Regions from separate parts of the Pseudomonas sp. TE3552 genome, predicted to be linked through region 2. Evidence: predicted binding sites of a transcription regulator. Region 2 holds the regulator's gene; the other holds the start of a gene.

Region 1 (12,187 bases), 1.9 Mb from region 2:
TGTGGCGAGGGGGCTTGCCCCCGTTTGAGTGCATAGCACTCACAAGATCTTTGGTACATCAGAGATTTTGGGGCTGCTTCGCAGCCCAACGGGGGCAAGCCCCCTCGCCACAGGCCCGCTCCCACATTAGATCTTCGTCGTTCCAGACTGTATTGCTGCCTCTAAAGCCTTCGGGCAAACTGCCCGCCGTTCGATTCCGACCCGGGGAAACACTCATGCACGCCATCATGCTCAAGGCCAAGCTGCATCGCGCCGAAGTCACCCATGCTGTACTCGATTACGAGGGCTCTTGCGCCATCGACGGCGAATGGCTGGACCTGTCCGGCATCCGTGAGTACGAACAGATCCAGATCTACAACGTCGACAACGGCGAACGCTTCACCACCTACGCGATTCGTGGCGAAGAAGGCTCGCGCATGATTTCGGTTAACGGCGCCGCGGCGCACAAGGCCAAGGTCGGCGACCGCGTGATCATCTGCGCTTACGCCCACTACAGCGAAGCCGAACTGCTCAACTTCAAGCCGCGCATGCTCTACATGGCGCCGGGTAACGAGCTGAGCCACACCAGCAATGCCATTCCGGTTCAGGTCGCCTGATCTGACCACCCCCTGCCGGCCTTCCGTTTGTCGGACGCTCCCTGCTTGAATGTTAAAAAAGTACCGGGAGCAGGTCAGACAAAGTCAAGACAGATTGCAGCGCGAGGTTTACTGTATTCGCCCTGCGCCATGTAATCGTGTCGACGCAGTTGACCGGACGCCCACCCACAGCGCTCCGGGATTTTTAGTGTTCAAAAGGCCGTTCAAGTAAAAGGAAAACCGCAGCGATGGCGTACTACCGCACTCCTCACGACGTTACCGCTCTGCCCGCCTGGCAAGCGTTGAATGACCACCGCCAAGCCATGCAGGATTTCAGCATGCGCGAAGCCTTTAATGCCGATCCGCAGCGTTTTACTCAATTCACCCTCAGCAGTTGCGGCCTGTTTCTCGACTACTCGAAAAACCTGATCAACGCCGAGACCCGCAACCTGCTGGTGGGTCTGGCCAACGAAGTCGACCTCAAGGGCGCGATCAAAGCGCTGTTCTCAGGCGAGATCGTCAACGCTTCCGAAGGACGCCCGGCCCTGCACACCGCACTGCGCCGTCCGGTGGGCGACAAGCTGTCGGTCAACGGCGTCAACGTGATGCCTGATGTGCACAAAGTACTGAATCAGATCACCGATCTCGTGGGCCGCATCCACGACGGTCTGTGGCGCGGTTACACCGAGAAGCCGATCACTGACGTGGTGAATATCGGCATCGGTGGCTCGTTCCTCGGCCCTGAGCTGGTGTCCGAAGCGCTGCTGTCCTACGCCCAGAAAGGCGTGCGCTGCCATTACCTGGCGAACATCGACGGCAGTGAATTCCACGAACTGACCATGAAGCTGCGCGCCGAGACCACGCTGTTCATCGTCTCGTCGAAATCCTTCAACACCCTCGAAACCCTGAAGAACGCCCAGGCCGCACGCGCCTGGTACCTGGCTCAGGGTGGTTCGGAAGCCGAGCTGTACCGTCACTTCATTGCCGTATCCAGCAACAATGCTGCTGCGGTGGCGTTCGGTATTCGCGAAGAAAACATCTTCCCGATGTGGGACTGGGTCGGCGGCCGTTACTCGCTGTGGTCGGCCATCGGTTTGCCGATTGCACTGGCCATCGGCATGTCGAACTTCAAGGAACTGCTGTCCGGTGCCTACACCATGGACCAGCATTTCCAGAGCGCGCCATTCGAACAGAACATGCCAGTGCTTCTGGCCTTGCTCGGCGTCTGGTATGGCAACTTCTGGGGTGCGCAGAGCCACGCGATCCTGCCGTACGACCACTACCTGCGCAACATCACCAAGCACTTGCAACAGCTGGACATGGAATCCAACGGCAAGAGCGTGCGCCAGGACGGCACGCCAGTGTCGACAGACACGGGCCCGGTAATCTGGGGCGGCGTCGGCTGCAACGGTCAACATGCTTACCACCAGCTGCTGCACCAGGGCACCCAACTGATCCCGGCCGACTTCATTGTGCCGATCGTCAGTTTCAACCCGGTGTCCGACCACCACCAGTGGCTGTACGCCAACTGCCTGTCGCAAAGCCAGGCGCTGATGCTCGGCAAGACCCGCGCCGAGGCCGAAGCCGAGCTGCGTGACAAGGGCATGGCCGAGGATGAAGTGCAGAAACTGGCGGCACACAAGGTGATCCCGGGCAACCGTCCGAGCAACACCCTGGTGGTCGAACGCATCAGCCCGCGTCGTCTTGGCGCGCTGGTGGCGCTGTACGAACACAAAGTCTTCGTGCAAAGCGTGGTCTGGGGCATCAACGCCTTCGACCAGTGGGGCGTGGAACTGGGCAAGGAACTGGGCAAAGGTGTCTATAACCGCCTGGTCGGCAGCGAAGAAACCCCGGCTGACGATGCATCCACCCAAGGCCTGATCAACTACTTCCGCGGTCGTCACCGCGGGTGATCTGACACCACACGACTAACCTTGTGGGAGCGAGCCTGCTCGCGATTGCGGTCTGACATTCAACATCAATGTTGAATGTCATGTCCCATCGCGAGCAAGCTCGCTCCCACATTGTTTTTGCGTCGGTCACAAGTTCGGCGGCCAGCCTCTTCCATACCGGTTGGGCGTTCGACTTGAACCCTTCCCCCACTCGGCGCATCTTTATTATTGTCGCAAAACAAGAATAAGGAACCGTCATGTTCGATATCAGCACGTTCCCCAAAGCCGATGCCGTCCGCCGGGCTGCGCACTTGAGTCAAGACGACTATCAACGCCTGTACCGTCAATCCGTCGAACACCCCAGCACCTTCTGGGCCGAACAGGCCACACGCTTTCTTGACTGGAGCGCGCCGTGGCAGACCGTCCAGCGGTATGACCTGAAAACCGGTGAGGCGAGCTGGTTTGCCGGCGGAAAGTTAAACGTCAGTTACAACTGCATCGACCGTCATCTGGAAACACGCGCCGATCAAATCGCGATCATCTGGGAAGGCGATGACCCCGCCGAATCCGCTCAGATCACCTACAAAAAACTCCATCACAACGTCTGTCGACTGGCCAATGTGCTCAAAAGCCGTGGCGTGAAAAAAGGCGACCGCGTGTGCATCTACATGCCGATGATCCCCGAAGCCGCCTACGCCATGCTCGCCTGCGCGCGGATCGGCGCGATTCATTCGGTGGTGTTCGGCGGATTCTCCCCGGACTCGCTGCGTGACCGGATCCTCGATGCCGACTGCCGCACCGTGATCACTGCCGACGAAGGCGTGCGCGGCGGTAAATTCGTGCCGCTCAAACAGAACGTCGACACGGCGCTGCAAAGCTGCCCCAACGTGAACACCGTGATCGTAGTCGAGCGTACCCAAGGCCAGGTCAACTGGGTCGACGATCGGGACATTTGGTACCACCAGGTTTTACGCGATGTCAGCGACGATTGTCCGCCAGAGCCGATGGACGCCGAAGACCCGCTGTTCATCCTCTACACCTCCGGCAGCACCGGCAAACCCAAAGGTGTGCTGCACACCACGGGCGGCTATCTGCTGCAAGCGGCGATGACCTTCAAGTACGTACTCGACTATCGCGACGGTGAAGTCTTCTGGTGCACCGCCGATGTCGGCTGGGTCACCGGCCACAGCTACATCGTCTATGGCCCGCTCGCCAACGGGGCCACCACGCTGATCTTCGAAGGCGTGCCGAGCTACCCCAGCACCTCGCGCTTCTGGCAGGTGATCGACAAGCACCATGTGAACATCTTCTACACCGCCCCGACTGCCCTGCGTGCGCTGATGCGTGAAGGTCCCGAGCCGTTGAAAGAAACGTCCCGCGAGAGCCTGCGATTACTCGGCACCGTCGGTGAGCCGATTAACCCGGAAGCCTGGGAGTGGTATTTCAATACGGTCGGCGAGCAGCGCTGCCCGATTGTCGATACCTGGTGGCAGACCGAAACCGGCGGCATCATGATTAGCCCCCTGGTCAGCGCCCAACGGATCAAACCCGGTTGCGCGTCCCAACCGATGTTCGGCGTACAGCCGGTGTTGCTCGATGAACACGGCAAGGAAATCAAAGGCGCCGGCAGCGGCGTGCTGGCCATCAAATCCAGCTGGCCGGCGCAGATCCGTAGCGTCTACGGCGATCCGAAACGGATGGTCGAAACCTACTTCAAGCCCTATCCCGGCTACTACTTCACCGGCGATGGCGCACGCCGCGACGAAGACGGCGATTACTGGATTACCGGGCGCATCGACGATGTCATCAACGTCTCCGGACACCGCATTGGCACCGCCGAAGTGGAAAGCGCCCTGGTGCTGCACGACAGCATTGCCGAGGCCGCCGTGGTCGGTTATCCCCATGACATCAAAGGCCAGGGCATCTATGCCTTCGTCACCCCCATGAACGGCGTCGAAGCCAATGACGAACTGAAGAAAGAACTGCTGGCCCATGTCAGCAAGGAAATCGGCAGCTTCGCCAAACCGGACTTGATCCAGTGGGCTGCGGCCCTGCCGAAAACCCGTTCGGGCAAGATCATGCGGCGGATTCTGCGCAAGATTGCCTGCAACGAACTGGACACTCTTGGCGACACCTCGACCCTCGCCGACCCGAGTGTGGTGCAAGGGTTGATCGACAAGCGCCTGAACCAATGAGCCCATGTTGTGCATTGGCGGAGGCCAAGGTGTAGCACTGGCAATCGAAAGAGCTTAAAAGCATCGCGAGCAGGCTCGCTCCCACAGTGGATTTGTGTCGTTCATCATTTCAGTGTGGGAGCGAGCCTGCTCGCGAAGGCAGCACCTCGGTTCTGCGCCAAGCTGTTAAACTCCCGCGCCCCCATTTCCCTCCTGCAAGGCGCCCAGCATGTCTTCCTTGAATCAGGCGCTGCGCGCCGCCCTCGATCGTCGTCAGGACTTGCTTGCCGAGCTGCATCAGCAAGGCACCGATTGCTATCGCCTGTTCCATGGCAGCCAGGAAGGTGCCGGCGGCCTGACCATCGACCGCTACGGTCCGCAACTGTTGGTGCAGAGCTTTCACCAATCGCTGGAACGCGATGCCCTGCTGCAATTGCACGAAATCGTCAATCAACACCTGGGCCTCGACACCCTGCTGGTCTACAACGACCGCTCCCGCGGCAACTCACGCATCGACCGCGAAGACACCGTTTACCGCGCCGACGAGGCCGCCCTGCAAGATTTGATCGGCCATGAATGGGGCCTGAACTACCGGGTGCGCGGGCGCCACGCCGGCCAGGATCCGTTGCTGTTTCTCGACCTGCGCAACGCCCGCGGCTGGGTCAAGGCACACAGCAAAAACAAAAGTGTGCTGAACCTGTTTGCCTACACCTGTGGCGTCGGCCTCAGCGCCGCGGCGGGTGGCGCAAGCGAGGTGTGCAACCTGGACTTTGCCGAAGGCAATCTGGCGGTCGGTCGTGAGAACGGCTTGCTCAACCCGCAATTGCCGACGATGGAATTCATCCAGTCAGATTACTTTCCCGCGATTCGTCAATTGGCCGGTCTGCCGATCAGCCAGCGTCGCGGCCAGAAACTGCCAAGCTATCAACGTCTGGACCCGCGTCAGTACGATTTGGTGCTGCTTGATCCTCCAGCCTGGGCCAAGAGTGCGTTCGGCACGGTCGACCTGTTACGCGACTACCAAAGCCTGCTCAAACCGGCACTGCTGACCACCGCCGACGATGGCGTACTGATATGCTGCAACAACCTGGCGAAGGTCAGCATGGACGATTGGCGCGAGCAGGTTTTGCGCTGCGCAGAGAAGGCCGGGCGCCCGGTGCGCGAGTGGACAGCGCTGACACCGGGCAGCGATTTCCCGTCGATGGATCAGCAGCCGCCACTGAAAACGCTGATTCTGCAGCTCTGAAAATTCGCACCGATAATCAGATAAATCCTATAAAGCCTGGTTGCTTCGGAACCGCAAACGCATGCCATACTCCAAGGCACTCCGATTCCGACAGATGAAGCCGCACATGCCCAAAGGATTGATTCGCGCTATCGGCGCCTTGTTGACTGCCCTGGCTCTTTATAGCCTGCTGGGGTTTCTGATTTTGCCGGGTATCGCGTTGCGAATCGCCAACCAACAATTGGCCAACTACGCCACGACACCCGCGACGATTCAGCGGATCGAACTCAACCCGTTCAGCCTTGAAGTCACCCTTTGGGGCCTGGTCATCGGCGAGCCGGGCAAGGAGCAAGTGGGCTTCGAGCGCCTGTATGCGAACCTGCAGATCGACAGTCTGTGGACCAAGGCGCTGCACCTGTCCGATATCGAACTGGACAAATCCAAGACCGAAATCCGCTTTAGCAAGGACGGCACGCTCAACCTGCTCGGGCTGTTCAAAATCCCCGCCAGCGAACCGACCCCGGTCGACCCAAACGCCAAACCCTTCCCGCTGCGGGTGGAGCGGATCAAACTGGCCGGCGGCTACGTGCACTTCGAAGATGCCCGGCCCAGCGAGCCGATCGAATTCCTCTACGACAAACTCGATTTCGAGCTGAAGAACCTCAGCACCCTGCCCGACGACAACGCCGACATGACCCTGGTCGCGGTCGGCCCGGCTGGCGGGCAGATCGACTGGACCGGCAATTTCAGCCTGACCCCGATCGCCTCTGAAGGTAAGCTGAAAATCACCGATGGCAAGATGAAATCCTTCTGGCCTTATGTGCGCGATGCTGTGCCACTGGTCCTGGAAAACGGCGTCCTGAACCTGAGCACCGACTACAAACTCAATCTGAACAAGGGCACCGAACTGCTGCTGAACAACGTCGCCGTCAGCATCGCGCCTTTCGCCATAAAGGCTCCGGACGGCCGACCGCTGGCGAAGCTCGAACGGCTGGACATTAGCGACACCACCGTGGATCTGGCCAAGCAGCAAGTGGTGGTCGGCAAGATTCGCAGCCAGAAACTGGAAACCTGGGCCGCCCTCGAAGCCGATGGGCAACTCGATTGGCAAAAACTGTTCGCCAGCCAGCCGTCCAAACAGGCTGCCAAAGCCAACGCCGAACCCACCAACACACCCGCGGCAGCCGATTCACCGAAGCCCGAACCGACTGCGCCGAGCAAGCCCTGGCAGGTGCTGCTCAAAGACGTGCAACTGCGCAATTATCAGGTGCACCTGGCCGACCGCAAGGCACAACCCGCCGTAGCGCTGGAGCTCGGCCCGCTGAACCTGGACCTGCAGAATTTCGACAGCCTCAATGGCTCCCCTTTCAACCTCAAGCTCGATACGGGCGTGGGCAAGCAAGGCAAGATCATGGCGGACGGCACGGTCAATCTGGCCCCGATCAGCGCCAAACTGAACGTGCAGACCAGGGATATCGACCTGCGCGTCGCCCAGTCCTACATCAACCCGTTCATTCGCCTCGAACTGCGCAGCGGCATGCTGGGCAGTGATCTGGCGGTCGACCTGAAGAGCACCGAGCCGCTGGCGTTCAGCGTCACAGGTAAAGCCCAGATCGATCAGTTGCATACCCTCGACACCCTGAAAACTCGCGACTTCCTCAAGTGGCAACAGTTGGTACTCGAAGGTCTGAACTATCAGCACGGCGACAGCCTGTCGATCGACAAGGTCAACCTGTTCCAGCCCTATGCGCGCTTCATGATCAACGATGATCGCACCACCAACATTGACGACCTGCTGATCCCGCAACCGCCGGACTCCGGCGCCAAAACGGCTGCTGCCAAACCTGCCAGCAAGGAAAAACCGCTGGGCATCCACATCGGCGGCATTGCCATCAATGACGGTTCGGCAAACTTCGCCGACTTCAGCCTGACGCCAAACTTCGCCACGGCCATTCAACAGCTGAACGGGCAGATCGGCACCATCGACAGTCGCCACGTAAAACCGGCCAGCGTCGACGTCAAAGGCAAGGTTGACCGCTATGCACCGGTGACTATCAAGGGTTCGGTCAACCCATTCGACCCGATGGCCAGCCTGGACATCGCCACCAGTTTCAAACGGGTGGAACTGACCACCCTGACGCCCTATTCCGGCAAGTTCGCCGGCTACCGCATCCGCAAGGGCCGGCTCAATCTCGACCTGCATTACAAGATCACCAACGGCCAGCTCCTGGCCGAAAACAAAGTGGTGGTCGAGCAGCTGCAACTGGGTGAAAAAGTCGACAGTCCGGATGCAGTAAGCCTGCCGCTGAAACTGGCGATTGCCTTGCTCAAGGATGTCGACGGCAAGATTTCCATCGAACTGCCGGTGAGCGGCGACCTGAACAACCCGCAGTTCAGCATCATGCCGATCATCTGGCAGACCCTGCGTAATCTGATCGTGAAAGCGGCTGCGGCGCCGTTCAAAATGATTGGCGGGCTGGTCAGCGGCGGTGGTTCAGAGGACCTGGGTACCGTGGCGTTTGCACCAGGTTCAAGTGACTTGAACAAGGAAGCCGAAGCGACATTGATCAAACTGTCCCAGGCGCTCAAGGAACGTCCGGCCCTGCGCCTGGAAATCGAAGGCACTGCCGCCAAGAGCAGCGACGGCCCGCTGCTCGCCGAGCAACGCCTGGAACGGGAATACCAGTACAACTACTACAAAATGCTCCAGCGCCGCGGTGACAAAGTGCCGGCCCAGGCCTCCATGCTCGAAGTGCCGGACAGCGAGAAAGGCCCGCTGCTCGAAGGAATCTACCGCACGCGCCTCAAGATCCAGCCGCCCGCGGAATGGAAGGATCTGGGCAAGGAAGAGCGCAACAAAAAAATGCGTGAAAGCGTGATCGGTTTCTGGAGCTCCAGCGAGGTTCTGTTGCGTCAACTGGGCCAGGAACGGGCCAGCAGCATCAAGGACTACCTGGTGGACAAAGGACAGTTGGCCGATGACCGTGTGTACTTCATCGACGCCAACCTCGGTGAGGCCGAAAGCGATGGCCGCGTGGTGACGGCCATGCATCTGGATGCCGAGTGATGGGCGCGCAATGGCTTATGAGCCTGGCCCTGGTATTGGCTGCCGGCCAAGCCGCGGCGGCCGATACCCTGCGCTGCGGCAGTCAATTGATCAGCGTCGGGGACAGGTCCAGCGAAGTGCTGCAAAAATGCGGAGAGCCCGTCGCCCGCGACCTGCTTGGCTACAAGCGCAGCGCCAATCGACGGGAAGAGTTTCAGGTCGAGGAATGGACCTACGGGCCCAACAGCGGGATGTACCAGTACCTGCGCTTTGAAGGAAACCGGTTGGTTCAAATCACCAGCAAACGCGGTAACTGAACTCGCTCCCACAGTTTTTTGCGTTGCTCCTAATAGAACAGGCCCCGACACGAATGTCGGGGCCTGTAACGGCCACGTCCATATGGCCTTTCGCATGAACTCTCAAAAAGCGACAGACGTATGACCTGGCCCGCCTGCCGCATCTTCTCCCGGTCCAGGCGAGAAGCCTTGCCTTACTCGGCTTTCAGGCCATCAGCGGATACCGCTTTGACGCCTTTGATTTTCTTGGCGATAGCCACGGCGGTTGCTTTCTGAGCGTCAGTCACCGCAACGGTAGACGACAGCGACACGACGCCTTTGTTGGTTTCGACTTTGATATCAGTGCCTGGAATGCCTTTTTCGGTCACCAGGTCTGCTTTGACTTTGGTCGTGATCCAGGTATCGGAAGTAGCCTCTTTGGCTTTGGTCACTTCACCGGCGGCCAGCACCATAGGAGCCTGGCTGGTTGGAGTGGTCTGTGCAAATGCAGCGCTGGTCATGGTCAGGGTCAGCGCGGTAGCAGTAGCGGCAGCGATAGCGAACTTCTTCATACGAGTAACTCCTGTTCTTCTGGAAAGTCTGCTGCGTGTCGTCTTGTCAGCAGGGTTACCAGAGACAGTGCGAACGCTATGCCAACTGCTCGATAAAAAATAAATACATATAAATCAATAACTTAATAACAATGACAATTTTCGAAATCATGCAAAATGCATGAGTACAAAATTATCGACATGCAACTTGCGGGTTTTAGCGCAGGCCTAAAGCCATGAATTGTCGGGGGTTTTCGTGATCATCCAAATCGCCCCCAAATGACCAACAAAAAAATGCCCCGCGTCGTGAGAAGCGGGGCATTGTTTATGCCGGGTGATATGGATCAGGTACCGGTGCAGCCTTTAGGTGCGTACTCTTGTAGAGCCGTCGTAGCGCAAGTCCAGCCACCGGCGAGGGTGCGCGAAAGCGTAACGGTTTTGCCGAGCACCGGCCCCGGTGCGTTGAGAATCGTGCAACCAATACTGCCCACACCGGTAGAGGCGGTACCTGTCGCTGTAATCGTGCAATTACCCGTGGGGGTCGTCGCGCCGATCCCGGCGGGGGCGGCAATATCGGTGCCTTGATTAATAATGTCTTCGAAAGGCACCTTCAGTGCCGAGATTTCTGCAACCGCAGCGGTGACCTTCGCCCGTGATTGGTACTTCGAATACTGCGGCAACGCAAACGTCGCCAGAATCCCGATGATCGCCACCACGATCAGCAGTTCGATCAGAGTAAAACCTTTTTGATTGTTCATAGACAGGCTCCATGCATGAGTCGAAATCTCATGATCTGAATAGGGCAAAGCACAGGTCATGCCAAGCCATGCGCGCCCCGGCAGGCGGGGCGCGAGATCGCGACAAAGACCTTTCCTACTCCCAGAAACCGCACTATCTGACACTTTTTGTCACCTCACACCGGCTGGTTTGGTTCCACTGCTTGACTAGGCTATAAGTCATTAACTGTCTGCGTCCGGTATCCCAATGAATGACATTGCCCTTAGCGGTCTGGCCAAGCAATTGGTATTGGCCGAGCTGATCACTGACCAAAGTGCACAACAGGCGTATCAGCAAGCCCAACGCAATCGAATCTCGCTGGTCAGCTATCTGGTGCAGAACAAACTGTTGAAAAGCTGGCAGGTCGCCGAGGTGGCCTCGGAGCATTTCGGCATGGCCCTGCTGGACCTCAACTGCCTGGACAAGGACACCCAACCCCGAGGGCTGGTCAGCGAAAAGCTGATCCGTCAGCACCACGCCCTGCCCCTCTGGCGGCGTGGTAACAAGCTGTTCGTGGGAATTTCCGACCCGACCAATCATCAAGCCATCAACGACATCCAGTTCAGCACCGGGCTAAGCACTGAAGCCATCCTGGTGGAAGACGACAAGCTCAGCGATGCCATCGAAAAATACTTCGACAGCCACGCCACCGGTATGGAGGACATGGCCGATGTCGACCTCGACGGTCTGGACATCGAGTCGGTCGATGAGCAGAAACAGGATTCCATTGCCGGGCAAGATGCCGACGACGCCCCCGTGGTGCGTTTCGTCCACAAAATGTTGCTTGATGCGATCAAGAGCGGTTCGTCCGATTTGCATTTCGAACCCTACGAAAAAACCTACCGCGTGCGGATGCGCACCGACGGCATGCTGCGGGAGGTCGCCAAGCCGCCGACGCAACTGGCCAACCGCATCGCATCCCGGCTGAAAGTCATGGCCAGCCTCGACATTTCCGAGCGACGCAGACCCCAGGACGGGCGCATCAAGATGCGCCTGTCCAAAAGCAAATCCATCGACTTTCGGGTCAACACCCTGCCAACCCTGTGGGGTGAGAAGGTGGTGATCCGGATCCTCGACCCCTCCAGCGCACAAATGGGCATCGATGCCCTCGGCTACGAGCCTGAGCAGAAAGACCTGTACATGGCCGCCCTCAAGCAGCCACAGGGGATGATCCTGGTGACCGGCCCCACCGGCTCAGGCAAGACCGTGTCGCTCTACACCGGCTTGAACATCCTCAACACTGTCGACATCAACATCTCCACGGCCGAAGATCCGGTAGAAATCAACCTGGAAGGCATCAACCAGGTCAACGTCAACCCCAAACAGGGAATGGATTTCGCCCAGGCGCTGCGCTCGTTTCTGCGCCAGGACCCGGACGTGATCATGGTCGGCGAAATCCGCGACCTCGAAACCGCCGAAATCGCCATCAAGGCCGCCCAGACCGGGCACATGGTGCTTTCCACCCTGCACACCAACAGCGCCGCGCAAACCCTGACCCGCCTGCACAACATGGGGATTCAAGGGTTCAACATCGCGACGTCGGTCAGCCTGATCATCGCCCAGCGTCTGGCGCGCAAGCTGTGCAGCCACTGCAAGAAGCCGATCGACATTCCCCGCGAGGCGCTGCTCAAAGAAGGCTTCCCCGAGGAACGCATCGGCTCGTTCACGATCT
Region 2 (12,187 bases):
GCGCCGCCACGGCGTTAGCCATCAACGGCAAGGCCGCGAGTAATACCAACAGGCCACGTCGTAAGATAGAGATCATTCAAAAGCTCCTCATTTGGCGTCTTTGCTAACGGTATTGAGCAGAAATTTACCGATCAGGTCCTCAAGCACCAGCGATGACTGTGTGTCGTGGATGGTGCCACCATCCTTGAGCAGGGCTTCTTCCCCGCCCACGCTGATACCGATGTATTTCTCACCCAGCAGGCCAGCGGTCAGGATAGATGCTGTGGAGTCAGCCGGCAGGTTATCTACGCGCTTTTCCAGTTGCATGGTCACCCGACCGGTGAAACTGTCGCGGTCCAGATCGATCGCCGTGACCTTGCCGATGGTCACACCGGCCATGGTCACTTTAGCTCTGACAGTCAAACCGGCGATATTGTCGAAATATGCATAAAGTTTATAAGTATCGGTGCTCGGGCTCGGGGACAGACCACTGACCCGCAACGCAAGCAACAGCAAAGCCAGGATGCCAGCCAGCAAGAAAAGGCCGACACCGATTTCCAGGGTGCGGTTTTGCATCAGAAATCTCCAAACATCAAGGCGGTCAGAATAAAGTCCAGGCCGAGTACAGCCAAAGAGGCATACACCACGGTCTTGGTAGTGGCACGACTGATCCCCTCGGAAGTGGGCTCGCAGTCATAGCCTTGGAATACGGCGATCCAGGTCACGACGAAGGCAAAAACGATGCTTTTGATAATGCCGTTGAGCACATCGTCGACAAACGTCACGCTGTTTTGCATGTTCGACCAGTAGGAGCCTTCATAGACCCCCAACCAGTCGACGGCCACCCACGAACCGCCCCAGATACCCACCACGCTGAAAATCATCGCCAGCACTGGCAGGGAAATGAAGCCGGCCCACAGGCGCGGGGCAATAATGTACTTGAGCGGGTCGACACCAATCATTTCCAGACTGGATAACTGCTCTGTGGACTTCATGTTGCCGATTTCAGCGGTCAGCGCCGAACCCGCGCGCCCTGCGAACAGCAAAGCCGTGACCACCGGCCCCAACTCACGCAGCAGCGTCAGCGCAACCATTTGCCCGACAGCCTGCTCCGAACCGTAGCTGGACAGAATGTTGAAGCCTTGCAGCGCCAGCACCATGCCGATGAACACCCCGGAGACCACGATGATCACCAGGGACATCACGCCCACCGAATGCAGTTGCTTGACCAGCAGGCCAAAACCGCCGCCGATGCCGCCGCGACCGAGCAAGGCATGAAACAGGAACAACGCCGAACGCCCGAATACCTCCAGCACATCGATGCCGGCGCGGCCGAACCGGCGCACTCTTTCTATCAGTGAAATCTTGCGCATCAACGCTTCCCCAGAAGATCTGCGCGGTAATCCGGCGCTGGAAAGTGGTATGCGACCGGACCGTCGGGTTCGCCAGTCAAAAATTGACGAATACGTGGTTCATCCGATTTCATCAAATCCTTGGGCGTACCCTGGCCCAACACTTGCCCGTCACCCACCACAATGAGGTAGTCGGCGATGCTCGCGGTTTCGGCCAGATCGTGAGAGACCACGATACTGGTGATGCCCAGCGCATCGTTGAGCAGGCGGATCAGGCGCACCAGCACGCCCATGGCGATCGGGTCCTGGCCGACAAAGGGCTCGTCATACATGAGGATCTGCGGATCGAGCGCAATCGCCCGTGCCAGCGCGACACGACGCTTCATGCCACCGGACAATTCGTCAGGCATCAGATCGATGGCGCCCCGCAAGCCCACGGCCTGCAATTTGAGCAGGACAATGTCGCGGATCATTTCTTCCGGCAGCCCGGTATGGACACGCAGCGGAAAGGCGACGTTCTCGAACACATCGAGATCGGTAAACAGTGCGCCGCTCTGGAACAGCACGCCCATGTGCTTGCGCGCATCGAACAGATCGCTGCGCGACAATCTCGGCAGGTTCTGACCATTGACCCAGACTTCGCCGCTGGTAGGGCGCAATTGTGCGCCTATCAGCCGCAACAGCGTGGTCTTTCCACACCCGGAAGGCCCCATGATGCCGGTGACCTTGCCGCGCGGGATGCGAATATCGACGTTATTGAAAATGCTGCGCGAACCGCGCTTGAAGGTCAGTCCCTTCAGCTCGACCGCGTAGGCGTTATCGGCGCTCATCTAAACTCCTTGCGATGCAGCCTCTCACTCGGACGCCTGGCTTTCTGGCGAAAGCACATACCTCCCCGGGCAGGCCGAACTGGCGGCGAACTATATCACTGCAAAGGCCAAGCGCCCAAGGCCCAAGCCGGGCACGTTCAGCAACATGCCCACCTGGAATCATCTATTTAGAGGGATTCGGTGACAAGGAATGACAAACCGCAACGAACTTGCGTGAGGGTTTTGATCATTACCGCTATAATCGCCGCCTTTTCATCAGGCTATACGATTTCTGACATGAGCCAATCCAGCGACCTGATTCAATCTGCACAACGCACCATCCGCCTCGAACTGGAAGCCGTACAAGGCTTGCTGCCCCATATCGACGCAGATTTCGTACGCGCTTGCGAGATGATTCTGGCCAGTAAAGGCCGCGTGGTCGTGGTCGGCATGGGCAAATCGGGGCACATCGGCAACAAGATTGCCGCCACTCTTGCCAGCACCGGCACCACGGCTTTTTTCGTGCACCCGGCCGAGGCCAGCCATGGCGACATGGGCATGATCACCCGTGATGACATCATTCTGGCGCTGTCGAACTCCGGCTCCACCAACGAAATCATCACCTTGCTGCCGCTGATCAAGCGCCTGGGCATTCAAATGATCAGCGTCACCGGCAATCCCGATTCACCGCTGGCCAAGGCTGCCGAGGTCAACCTCAACGTTCACGTCGAGCACGAAGCCTGCCCGCTGAACCTGGCACCGACCTCGTCGACCACCGCCGCCCTGGTCATGGGCGATGCCCTGGCAGTGGCGCTGCTGGAAGCCCGCGGCTTTACCGCTGAAGATTTCGCCTTTTCCCATCCCGGTGGCGCACTGGGCCGACGCCTGCTGCTGAAAGTGGAAAATGTCATGCACGCCGGGCAAGAGCTGCCGCAAGTTCAGCGCGGCACCTTGCTCAAGGACGCGCTGATGGAAATGACCCGCAAGGGCCTGGGCATGACCGTGGTTCTGGAAGCCGACGGCAAACTGGCCGGGATCTTCACCGACGGCGATCTGCGTCGCACCCTGGACCGCAGCATCGACATCCACAGTGCCACCATCGATCAGGTCATGACCGCCCACGGCAAGACCGCACGTGCCGAGATGCTCGCCGCCGAGGCGCTGAAGATCATGGAAGACCACAAGATCAACGCACTGGTCGTGGTCGACAGCGAAGACCGTCCGGTCGGCGCCTTGAACATGCACGACTTGCTGCGTGCGGGAGTAATGTAATGAGCACTGACCTGCTGCAACGCGGCAAACAGATCAAACTGGCGGTATTCGACGTCGATGGCGTACTGACCGACGGGCGCTTGTACTTTCTCGAAGACGGCAGCGAATTCAAGACCTTCAACACCCTCGACGGCCAGGGCATCAAGATGTTGATGGCCGCCGGCGTGCAAACCGCTATCATCAGCGGCCGCAAGACGCCGGTGGTCGAGCGGCGAGCGAAAAACCTGGGCATTCCACACCTGTTCCAGGGTCGCGAAGACAAACTGGTTGTGCTCGACGGGCTTCTTGCCCAGCTCAACCTGAGCTATGAACAAGTTGCCTACCTGGGCGACGACCTGCCTGACCTGCCGGTGATTCGCCGCGTCGGCCTGGGCATGGCGGTAGCCAGCGCTGCCAGTTTCGTGCGCGAACACGCCCACGGCATCACCCAGGCCCGTGGTGGCGAAGGTGCCGCTCGCGAATTCTGTGAATTGATCCTGCGCGCCCAGGGCCGCCTCGATGCGGCAAACGCCGCGTACCTGTGAGCCCATCATGCTGAGCAAAAAGATTCGCAACATCCTGGTGTTCGGTTGCATCGCGGCGATTTTTGCGGCGGTCGGCTACTGGAACATCAGCCCGGAACGCTTCCTCGACAAACCGGTGGTGAAGGTCGATGAAAGCGCGATCGACTATTACGCCGTCAACGCGCACAGCGTGCAGTACCTGCCCGACGGCAAATTGCAATACGAGATGACGTCGGACAAGGTCGAACACCTGAAAGCGACCGAGGTGACGTTGCTGGCCAATCCTGACCTGAACATGTTCCGTGGCACCGAATTCCCCTGGCACGTCCAGAGCGAGCGCGGCGAAGTCAACCCGGACGGCACTCAGGTCGAGCTGATTGACTCGGTACGCATCACGCGTTTCGACGAAAAAAACCGCAAGACCCTGATTACCACCACCCGTATGACAGTGTTCCCGCAGCAGCAATATGCGCAGACCGATCAACCCGTTAGAATCGACGGCGCCGGCGGTGTATCGACAGGCAACGGAATGAAAGCGTACTTGAAAGAAAGCAGGATACACCTGCTATCTAACGTAAGAGGACAGTATGAGGCTCGTTAAAACCCTCCCTATTTTGCTCAGTCTGGGCGCAGCACTGGGAAGCGTGAGCGCCTGGGCACTGCCGACCGATCAAGCGCAGCCTATCCGCATCCAGGCCGACGACGCCCAGCTGGACGACAAGAATGGCATTGCCACCTATAAAGGTGACGTGATCATCACTCAGGGCTCGATGATCGTTAAAGGCAACACCGTGACCATCACCCGCACGCCTGCCGGCGACATTGACGTGGTGACTTCGGTGGGCAACCTCGCTTACTTCGAGCAACTGCAGACCGCTGGCGACACCAAGCCTGTTCAGGGCTGGGGTGTGACCATCCAGTACCACGCCGCACAAAACCGCGTCGTGCTGATCGACAAGGCAAAAGTCGTCGACAAAGACAACAACACCACCCAAGGCGAGAAAATCGTCTACGACACGGTCAAGAAGCTCGCGAGCGCTGGCCGTGCGACAGGCAACAAGGTCACCGAGACCCGTCCTCGCATTGACATGGTGATCCAGCCGAAGAAGAAAACCGACGAGCAAAAGGCCCAGTAATGGCAACTCTGAAAGCTCAGCATCTGGCCAAGAGCTACAAGAGCCGCCAGGTCGTGCGTGACGTCAGCCTGTCCATCGACAGCGGTCAGATCGTCGGCCTGCTTGGCCCCAACGGCGCCGGCAAGACCACCTGCTTCTACATGATTGTCGGCCTGGTACAGGCTGACCAGGGCCGCGTACTGATCGACGACCTGGATGTCAGCCACCAGCCGATGCACGGTCGTGCGAAGGCCGGTATCGGCTATCTTCCGCAAGAAGCGTCGATCTTCCGCAAGCTTTCGGTGACCGACAACATCATGGCCATCCTCGAGACCCGCAAGGAACTCGACAAGGCCGGTCGTCGCAAAGAGCTGGAAAGCCTGCTGCAGGAATTCCACATCCATCACATCCGCGACAACCTCGGCATGAGCCTGTCCGGAGGTGAACGCCGTCGCGTGGAAATCGCCCGGGCACTGGCCACCAACCCGAAATTCATCCTCCTCGACGAACCCTTCGCCGGCGTGGACCCGATTTCGGTGGGCGACATCAAGCAGATCATCCATCACCTCAAGGCCAAAGGCATTGGCGTACTGATCACGGACCACAACGTCCGCGAAACCCTGGATATCTGCGAAACCGCCTACATCGTCAACGATGGCCAGCTGATCGCTGAAGGCGACTCTGCCACCATCCTGGCCAACGATTTGGTCAAGGAAGTGTATCTGGGTCATGAATTCCGCTTGTAAGCACTGAGGTGCCTGGCCAGTCGTGCCCGAGCGCTTGCTTCAATAAAAAATCAATAAGTTTTTATTGTTACAGCGCTCTAGGCAAACACTGCAGTTTCGGGCATATAATTTGCTTATGTTTGGCGCTTCGGCGCCCTGTAGTGGATGGCGCATGTGCGCCGGCGAATAAGGTGTTAAGCCCCTGCCATGAAACCATCGCTAGTCTTGAGAATGGGCCAGCAGCTGACGATGACACCGCAGCTGCAACAGGCCATCCGCCTGCTCCAATTGTCGACCCTGGACCTGCAACAGGAAATCCAGGAGGCCCTGGAGTCCAATCCGATGCTCGAACGCCAGGAAGAAGGCGACGACTTCGATAACGCCGACCCCCTGGCCGACAAAGCCGAACAGCAACCCAACGCCGATATTCAGGAACCCTCCTACCAGGAAACCGCCCCGACGGTGGACAACCTGGAGGAAGGCGACTGGAACGAGCGCATTCCCAATGAATTGCCCGTCGACACGGCCTGGGAAGATGTCTACCAGACCAGCGCCAGCAGCTTGCCGAGCAACGATGACGACGAGTGGGATTTCACCACCCGTACGTCGGCCGGTGAAAGCCTTCAAAGCCATTTGCTCTGGCAACTGAACCTGGCACCGATGTCCGACACCGATCGCCTGATCGCTGTAACCCTGATCGATTGCATCAACAATCAGGGCTACCTGGACGAAACCCTCGAGGAAATCCTCGAAGCCTTCGATCCGGAACTGGACATCGAACTGGACGAAATCGAAGCCGTCCTACACCGCATCCAGCAATTCGAACCCGCCGGCATCGGCGCCCGCAACCTGGGCGAATGCCTGCTGCTGCAACTGCGCCAATTGCCCGCCAAGACCCCTTGGCTGACCGAGGCCAAGCGCCTGGTTACCGATTACATCGACCTGCTCGGTAGCCGCGACTACAGCCAGCTGATGCGCCGCATGAAGCTCAAGGAAGATGAACTGCGCCAGGTCATCGAACTGGTCCAGAGCCTCAACCCGCGCCCGGGTTCGCAGATAGAATCCACCGAAGCCGAATACGTCGTTCCCGACGTGATCGTGCGCAAGGACAATGAGCGCTGGCTGGTGGAACTGAACCAGGAGTCGGTACCACGCCTGCGGGTCAACGCCCAGTACGCCGGTTTCGTGCGCCGCGCCGATACCAGTGCCGACAACACGTTCATGCGTAATCAGCTGCAAGAGGCTCGCTGGTTCATCAAGAGCCTGCAAAGCCGTAACGAAACCCTGATGAAAGTGGCCACCCAGATTGTCGAGCATCAGCGCGGCTTCCTGGAGTACGGCGATGAGGCCATGAAGCCGTTGGTGCTGCATGACATCGCCGAAGCGGTGGGCATGCACGAATCGACGATTTCACGGGTGACCACGCAAAAATTCATGCATACCCCACGGGGCATCTATGAACTGAAATACTTTTTCTCCAGCCACGTCAGCACCTCCGAAGGCGGTGAATGCTCGTCCACGGCGATCCGCGCGATCATCAAAAAACTGGTTGCGGCGGAAAATCAGAAAAAGCCGTTGAGTGACAGCAAGATCGCTGGTTTACTGGAGGCACAAGGCATTCAGGTAGCCCGTCGTACCGTCGCCAAGTACCGCGAATCCCTCGGGATCGCGCCTTCCAGCGAACGGAAGCGGTTGATGTAGCCGCCGGGCTCGCCACAGCGTTCCAGTGGCAGGTATTTCTGCCTGCCGCTTTATGCACTGGCAACGAAGGAGAAGCTGTATGCAAGTCAACATCAGTGGACACCAACTGGAAGTGACCGAACCTCTTCGCACCTACATCGGCGAAAAACTCGAACGATTAGAGAGGCATTTCGACAAGATCACCAACGTGCAGGTCACGATGACGGTCGAGAAGCTCAAGCAGAAAATCGAAGCCACGCTGCATATTCCCGGCAATGAAGTGGTCGCTAATGCGGAACATACCGATATGTACGCAGCGATCGACGCACTGACCGACAAGCTGGATAAACAACTCAAAAAGCATAAGGAAAAGACCCAGAGCCTCCTCCAGGGCGCGACCGGTCGTTAACACTCCCAACCCATGATCCGACTTGAAAGCATCCTGACCCCCGGCCGTTCCCTGGTGAACGTGCCGGGCGGCAGTAAAAAGAAAGCCCTCGAGCAAATTGCCAACCTGATCGCCCGCGAAGTACCGGATCTGGAGATGCAAGATGTCTTCGAGGCTTTGATTGCCCGTGAAAAACTCGGTTCCACCGGTTTTGGCAACGGCATCGCCATCCCCCACTGCCGCCTCAAGGGTTGCCACTCGCCTATCAGTGCCTTGATGCACCTGGATGCATCCATCGATTTCGACGCCATTGATGGCGCCCCGGTTGACCTGCTGTTCGTGCTGCTGGTCCCGGAAGCTGCCACCGATGCACACCTGGAGCTGCTGCGCCAGATCGCCAGCATGCTTGATCGCAAGGAAGTGCGTGAAAAACTGCGCAGCGCCCCGAGCAACGAAGCCTTGTATCAGGTTGTCCTGGACGAGCAAAACGGTCATTAATCATGCGCCTGATCATCGTCAGTGGCCGCTCCGGCTCAGGTAAAAGCACCGCCCTCGATGTACTCGAGGACAACGGCTATTACTGCATCGACAATCTGCCTGCCGGCCTGCTGCCGGAACTGGCCGAGCGCGCGCTGATTCATACCGAACTGGCACAACCGCTGGTGGCCGTGTCCATCGATGCGCGCAACTTGCCAAGCCACCTGTCACGGTTTCCCGAACTGTTGGAAGAAGTCCGCAGCCGGCATATCCAGTGCGATGTGCTGTATCTGGACGCCGACGAAGAAACCCTGCTCAAACGCTTTTCGGAAACCCGCCGTCGTCACCCACTGAGCAGCGCCAATCGCTCGCTGGCGGAGGCGATAGAGGACGAAACCAATCTGCTGGGGCCAATCGCCGACCTGGCAGACCTCAAGGTCAACACCACCAATCTGAACCTGTATCAGCTGCGCGATACCATCAAGTTACGCCTGCTGAATCAGCCGGAGCCTGGTACAGCGTTTCTGGTGGAGTCTTTCGGATTCAAGCGTGGCATGCCGGTAGACGCCGATCTGGTGTTCGACGTGCGCTGCCTGCCCAATCCCTACTGGAAGCCGGAGCTACGCGCGCAATCCGGGCTCGATCAACCGGTGGCCGACTACCTGGCGGCACAGCCGGATGTGGAAGAGATGTTCCAGGACATTTCCTCATACCTGCTCAAGTGGCTGCCCCGCTTTGCCGCCAGTAACCGCGCGTATGTCACCATTGCCATTGGCTGCACCGGCGGGCATCACCGCTCTGTCTACCTGACCGAACGTCTGGGTCAGTTCCTGCAACAATCCCTGAAGAACGTCCAGGTTCGCCACCGCGACCTCAGCTAAAGGATTCACATCGCGATGCCTGCTCTGGAAATCGAAATCATCAACAAGCTGGGCCTGCATGCCCGCGCGTCTGCAAAATTCGTTGGCGTCGCCGGTGAGTTCAAGGATTGCACGATCAGAGTAGGACGCACACCGGAATCCACGGTCGACGGAAAAAGCATCATGGCAATGATGATGCTCGCTGCGGGCAAGGGCACCAAAATCCACCTGAGTACCGAAGGCGAACAGGCTGATGAGGCGCTGCAGGCATTGGTGAATTTGATCAATGACTACTTCGGCGAAGGCGAGTAACACTCGCCCTTCGCCAACTGCTACATAGTCAGTATCAAGCCAGTGTTGTATCCATCACCATCATCAAGCAAAACCCGATCAGTAGCTCAAGGCTGGACTGTCTGTGACCGTTGCGGCGCGATTCGGGGATGACTTCGTGAGCCACCACCAGCAACATCGCTCCCGCCGCCAGTGCCAAACCCAAAGGCAACAACACGAACACCCAGATCCGCGGTGGATCTGGGTTGGGGCCAATAGAAAAGGCGCGCCACCCAATGGGGTGGCGCGCCTTTTTGTGCAGCGACCGGAGGCTTAGCTACCCGCCACCGTCATCCGTTCGATCAATACCGAACCGGTGCGAATGTTGCTGCGCAATTCCAGGTCATTACCCACCGCAATGATCTGCTTGAACATGTCGCGCATGTTGCCGGCAATGGTCACTTCCTGGACCGCGAACTGGATTTCGCCGTTTTCGACCCAGTACCCCGCAGCACCACGGGAGTAATCGCCAGTCACCATGTTCAGGCCCTGGCCCATCAGTTCCGTCACCAGCAGGCCTCGGCCCATGCGGCGCAGCAAGGCTGCCTGATCTTCGTCGCCATGGGTGACGAACAAGTTGTGTACGCCGCCGGCGTTGGCGGTACTCGGCATGCCAAGCTTGCGGCCGGAGTATGTACCGAGTACGTAGGACACCAACTCGCCCTTCTCTACAAACGGCTTGGCGTAGGTCGCCAGGCCATCGCCGTCGAAAGCCGAACTGCCCAGGGCGCGCATCAAGTGCGGACGTTCATCGAGGGTCAGCCATTCCGGGAACAGCTTCTGCCCCAGGGTGCCTTCGAGGAACGAGGATTTGCGATACAGGCTGCCGCCGGAGATCGCCGACAGGAAACTGCCGAACAAGCCACCGGCCAGTTCCGCGGAAAACAGCACTGGTACTTCGCAAGTCGGCACCGGACGCGCGCCCAGACGGCTAGCCGCCCGTTGCGCGGCACGTTGGCCGATGCTCTCCGCAGAGGCCAGCAAATTGCCCTGACGGTTCACGTCATACCAGTAATCGCGCTGCATCTGGCCGTCGGCTTCGGCGATCATCACGCAACTGAGGCTGTGACGAGTCGACGCGTAGCCACCGATAAAACCGTGGCTGTTGCCGTAAACCCGGCAGCCCTGGTGAGTGCTGAGGGTGGTGCCGTCGGCATTCTTGATCCGGCTGTCGGCGGCAAACGCCGCTGCTTCACAGGCCAAGGCCTGCTCGATGGCTTGCTCCGGGTTAATATTCCATTGGTGGAACAGGTCGAAATCCTGCAGATCCTTGGCCATCAACGCGGCATCCGCCAGGCCCGAGGCTTCGTCTTCGGAGGTGTGTTTGGCAATGGCCAGCGCGGCGGCGACGGTTTCGCGAATCGCCTCGGAACCACTGGCCGAGGTGCTGGCCGAGCCTTTGCGCTGCCCCACATACAAGGTGATGCCAAAGCCCTGATCGCGATTGAACTCAACGGTTTCGACTTCCCGCTGACGCACGGTGGTCGAGAGCCCCTGTTCCAGCGACACCGCCACTTCACAGGCACTGGCGCCCTGACGCTTGGCTTCAGCGATGATCTGCTCGACTTGTTCTTGCAGTGCCGGCAACGCTTGTGGGCCGACGCTTTCAACTGCACTCATGCTGTTCTCCACTCAAATTCTGCTTTCGGCTGGGGCCTTCGAGCGACCGGGCCGGACAAGCGGCCCCCGACTGGTTATCATGGCGGCGTTTCTTTGCGGACTGCCACCATGGTTGATTCTTACGACGACTCCCTCGACGGGGGAGAAAAAAGCAAAACCCAAGTCAAACGCGAGCTGCATGCTCTGGTTGACCTTGGCGAGCGCCTCACAACGCTCAAGCCTGATCTGCTGGCCAAACTGCCGTTGACCGACGCTCTGCGCCGGGCCTTGGCCGAAGCACCCAAGCACACCGCGCACATCGCGCGTAAACGGCATCTTCAGTTCATCGGTAAGCTGATGCGCGATCAGAACACTGACGCCATTCTGACTCTGCTCGATCAACTCGATGCCTCCACCCGGCAGTACAACGAACGTTTCCACGGCCTGGAACGCTGGCGCGATCGCTTGATCGCAGGCGACGACGCCGTCCTGGAGAAATTCGTCGTCGATTACCCGGAGGCCGATCGTCAACAATTGCGCTCCCTGATCCGTCAGGCCCAGCACGAACTGGCGACCAACAAGCCACCGGCCTCGAGCCGTAAAATCTTCAAGTACATCCGTGAGCTGGACGAAACTCAACGCGGTCTGCGCTGAGTTCCGAGTCGGGTGAGCCGCCCAGCGGGTCACCCGAAGCTTCACTTTCTCAACACCACTTATGCGCCTGTGCCACCCACAGTGATCGCATCGATTTTCAGCGTTGGCTGGCCGACACCCACCGGCACCGACTGCCCATCCTTGCCGCACGTCCCCACACCGCTGTCCAGTGCCAGGTCGTTACCGACCATCGACACCCGGCTCATTGCTTCCGGCCCATTGCCGATCAACGTCGCGCCTTTGACCGGGGCGGTAATCTTGCCGTCTTCGATCAGGTACGCCTCGCTGGTGGAGAACACGAACTTGCCGCTGGTGATGTCCACCTGACCGCCGCCAAGGTTGGCGCAGTAGATGCCTTTTTTCACCGAGGCGATGATTTCCGCCGGGTCGCTTTCGCCACCGAGCATGTAGGTGTTAGTCATGCGCGGCATCGGCAGGTGCGCG

Evidence for each region. Region 2 encodes sigma-54, which starts transcription at its own class of promoters, with help from an activator protein. Its sites were predicted from a motif close to ANTGGCATNNANNTTGCTNT; they were not measured.
Region 1: ACZ9BB_RS28405 (pilin) is a predicted target of sigma-54. The motif match lies at 10,543-10,562, and genes of this name have one in related genera.

Annotation. Positions count from the first base shown of each region.
Region 1 is NZ_JBWBQJ010000001.1:6,248,475-6,260,661, reverse strand. It holds gene panD (aspartate 1-decarboxylase) at 216-596, shown strand; gene pgi (glucose-6-phosphate isomerase) at 824-2,488, shown strand; gene acs (acetate--CoA ligase) at 2,725-4,662, shown strand; gene ACZ9BB_RS28425 (class I SAM-dependent rRNA methyltransferase) at 4,871-5,887, shown strand; gene ACZ9BB_RS28420 (DUF748 domain-containing protein) at 5,982-8,933, shown strand; gene ACZ9BB_RS28415 (DUF2845 domain-containing protein) at 8,933-9,229, shown strand; gene ACZ9BB_RS28410 (BON domain-containing protein) at 9,403-9,759, opposite strand; gene ACZ9BB_RS28405 (pilin) at 10,083-10,496, opposite strand; gene pilB (type IV-A pilus assembly ATPase PilB) at 10,723-12,187, shown strand, end outside.
Region 2 is NZ_JBWBQJ010000001.1:4,367,822-4,380,008, forward strand. It holds gene ACZ9BB_RS19775 (MlaC/ttg2D family ABC transporter substrate-binding protein) at 1-76, opposite strand, end outside; gene mlaD (outer membrane lipid asymmetry maintenance protein MlaD) at 88-555, opposite strand; gene mlaE (lipid asymmetry maintenance ABC transporter permease subunit MlaE) at 555-1,352, opposite strand; gene ACZ9BB_RS19790 (ATP-binding cassette domain-containing protein) at 1,352-2,161, opposite strand; gene ACZ9BB_RS19795 (KpsF/GutQ family sugar-phosphate isomerase) at 2,438-3,412, shown strand; gene ACZ9BB_RS19800 (KdsC family phosphatase) at 3,412-3,936, shown strand; gene lptC (LPS export ABC transporter periplasmic protein LptC) at 3,944-4,516, shown strand; gene lptA (lipopolysaccharide transport periplasmic protein LptA) at 4,503-5,051, shown strand; gene lptB (LPS export ABC transporter ATP-binding protein) at 5,051-5,776, shown strand; gene ACZ9BB_RS19820 (RNA polymerase factor sigma-54) at 5,963-7,456, shown strand; gene hpf (ribosome hibernation-promoting factor, HPF/YfiA family) at 7,536-7,844, shown strand; gene ptsN (PTS IIA-like nitrogen regulatory protein PtsN) at 7,857-8,321, shown strand; gene rapZ (RNase adapter RapZ) at 8,324-9,181, shown strand; gene ACZ9BB_RS19840 (HPr family phosphocarrier protein) at 9,197-9,472, shown strand; partial or broken gene ACZ9BB_RS19845 (ZIP family metal transporter) at 9,507-9,668, opposite strand; gene pmbA (metalloprotease PmbA) at 9,764-11,110, opposite strand; gene yjgA (ribosome biogenesis factor YjgA) at 11,219-11,743, shown strand; gene tldD (metalloprotease TldD) at 11,803-12,187, opposite strand, start outside.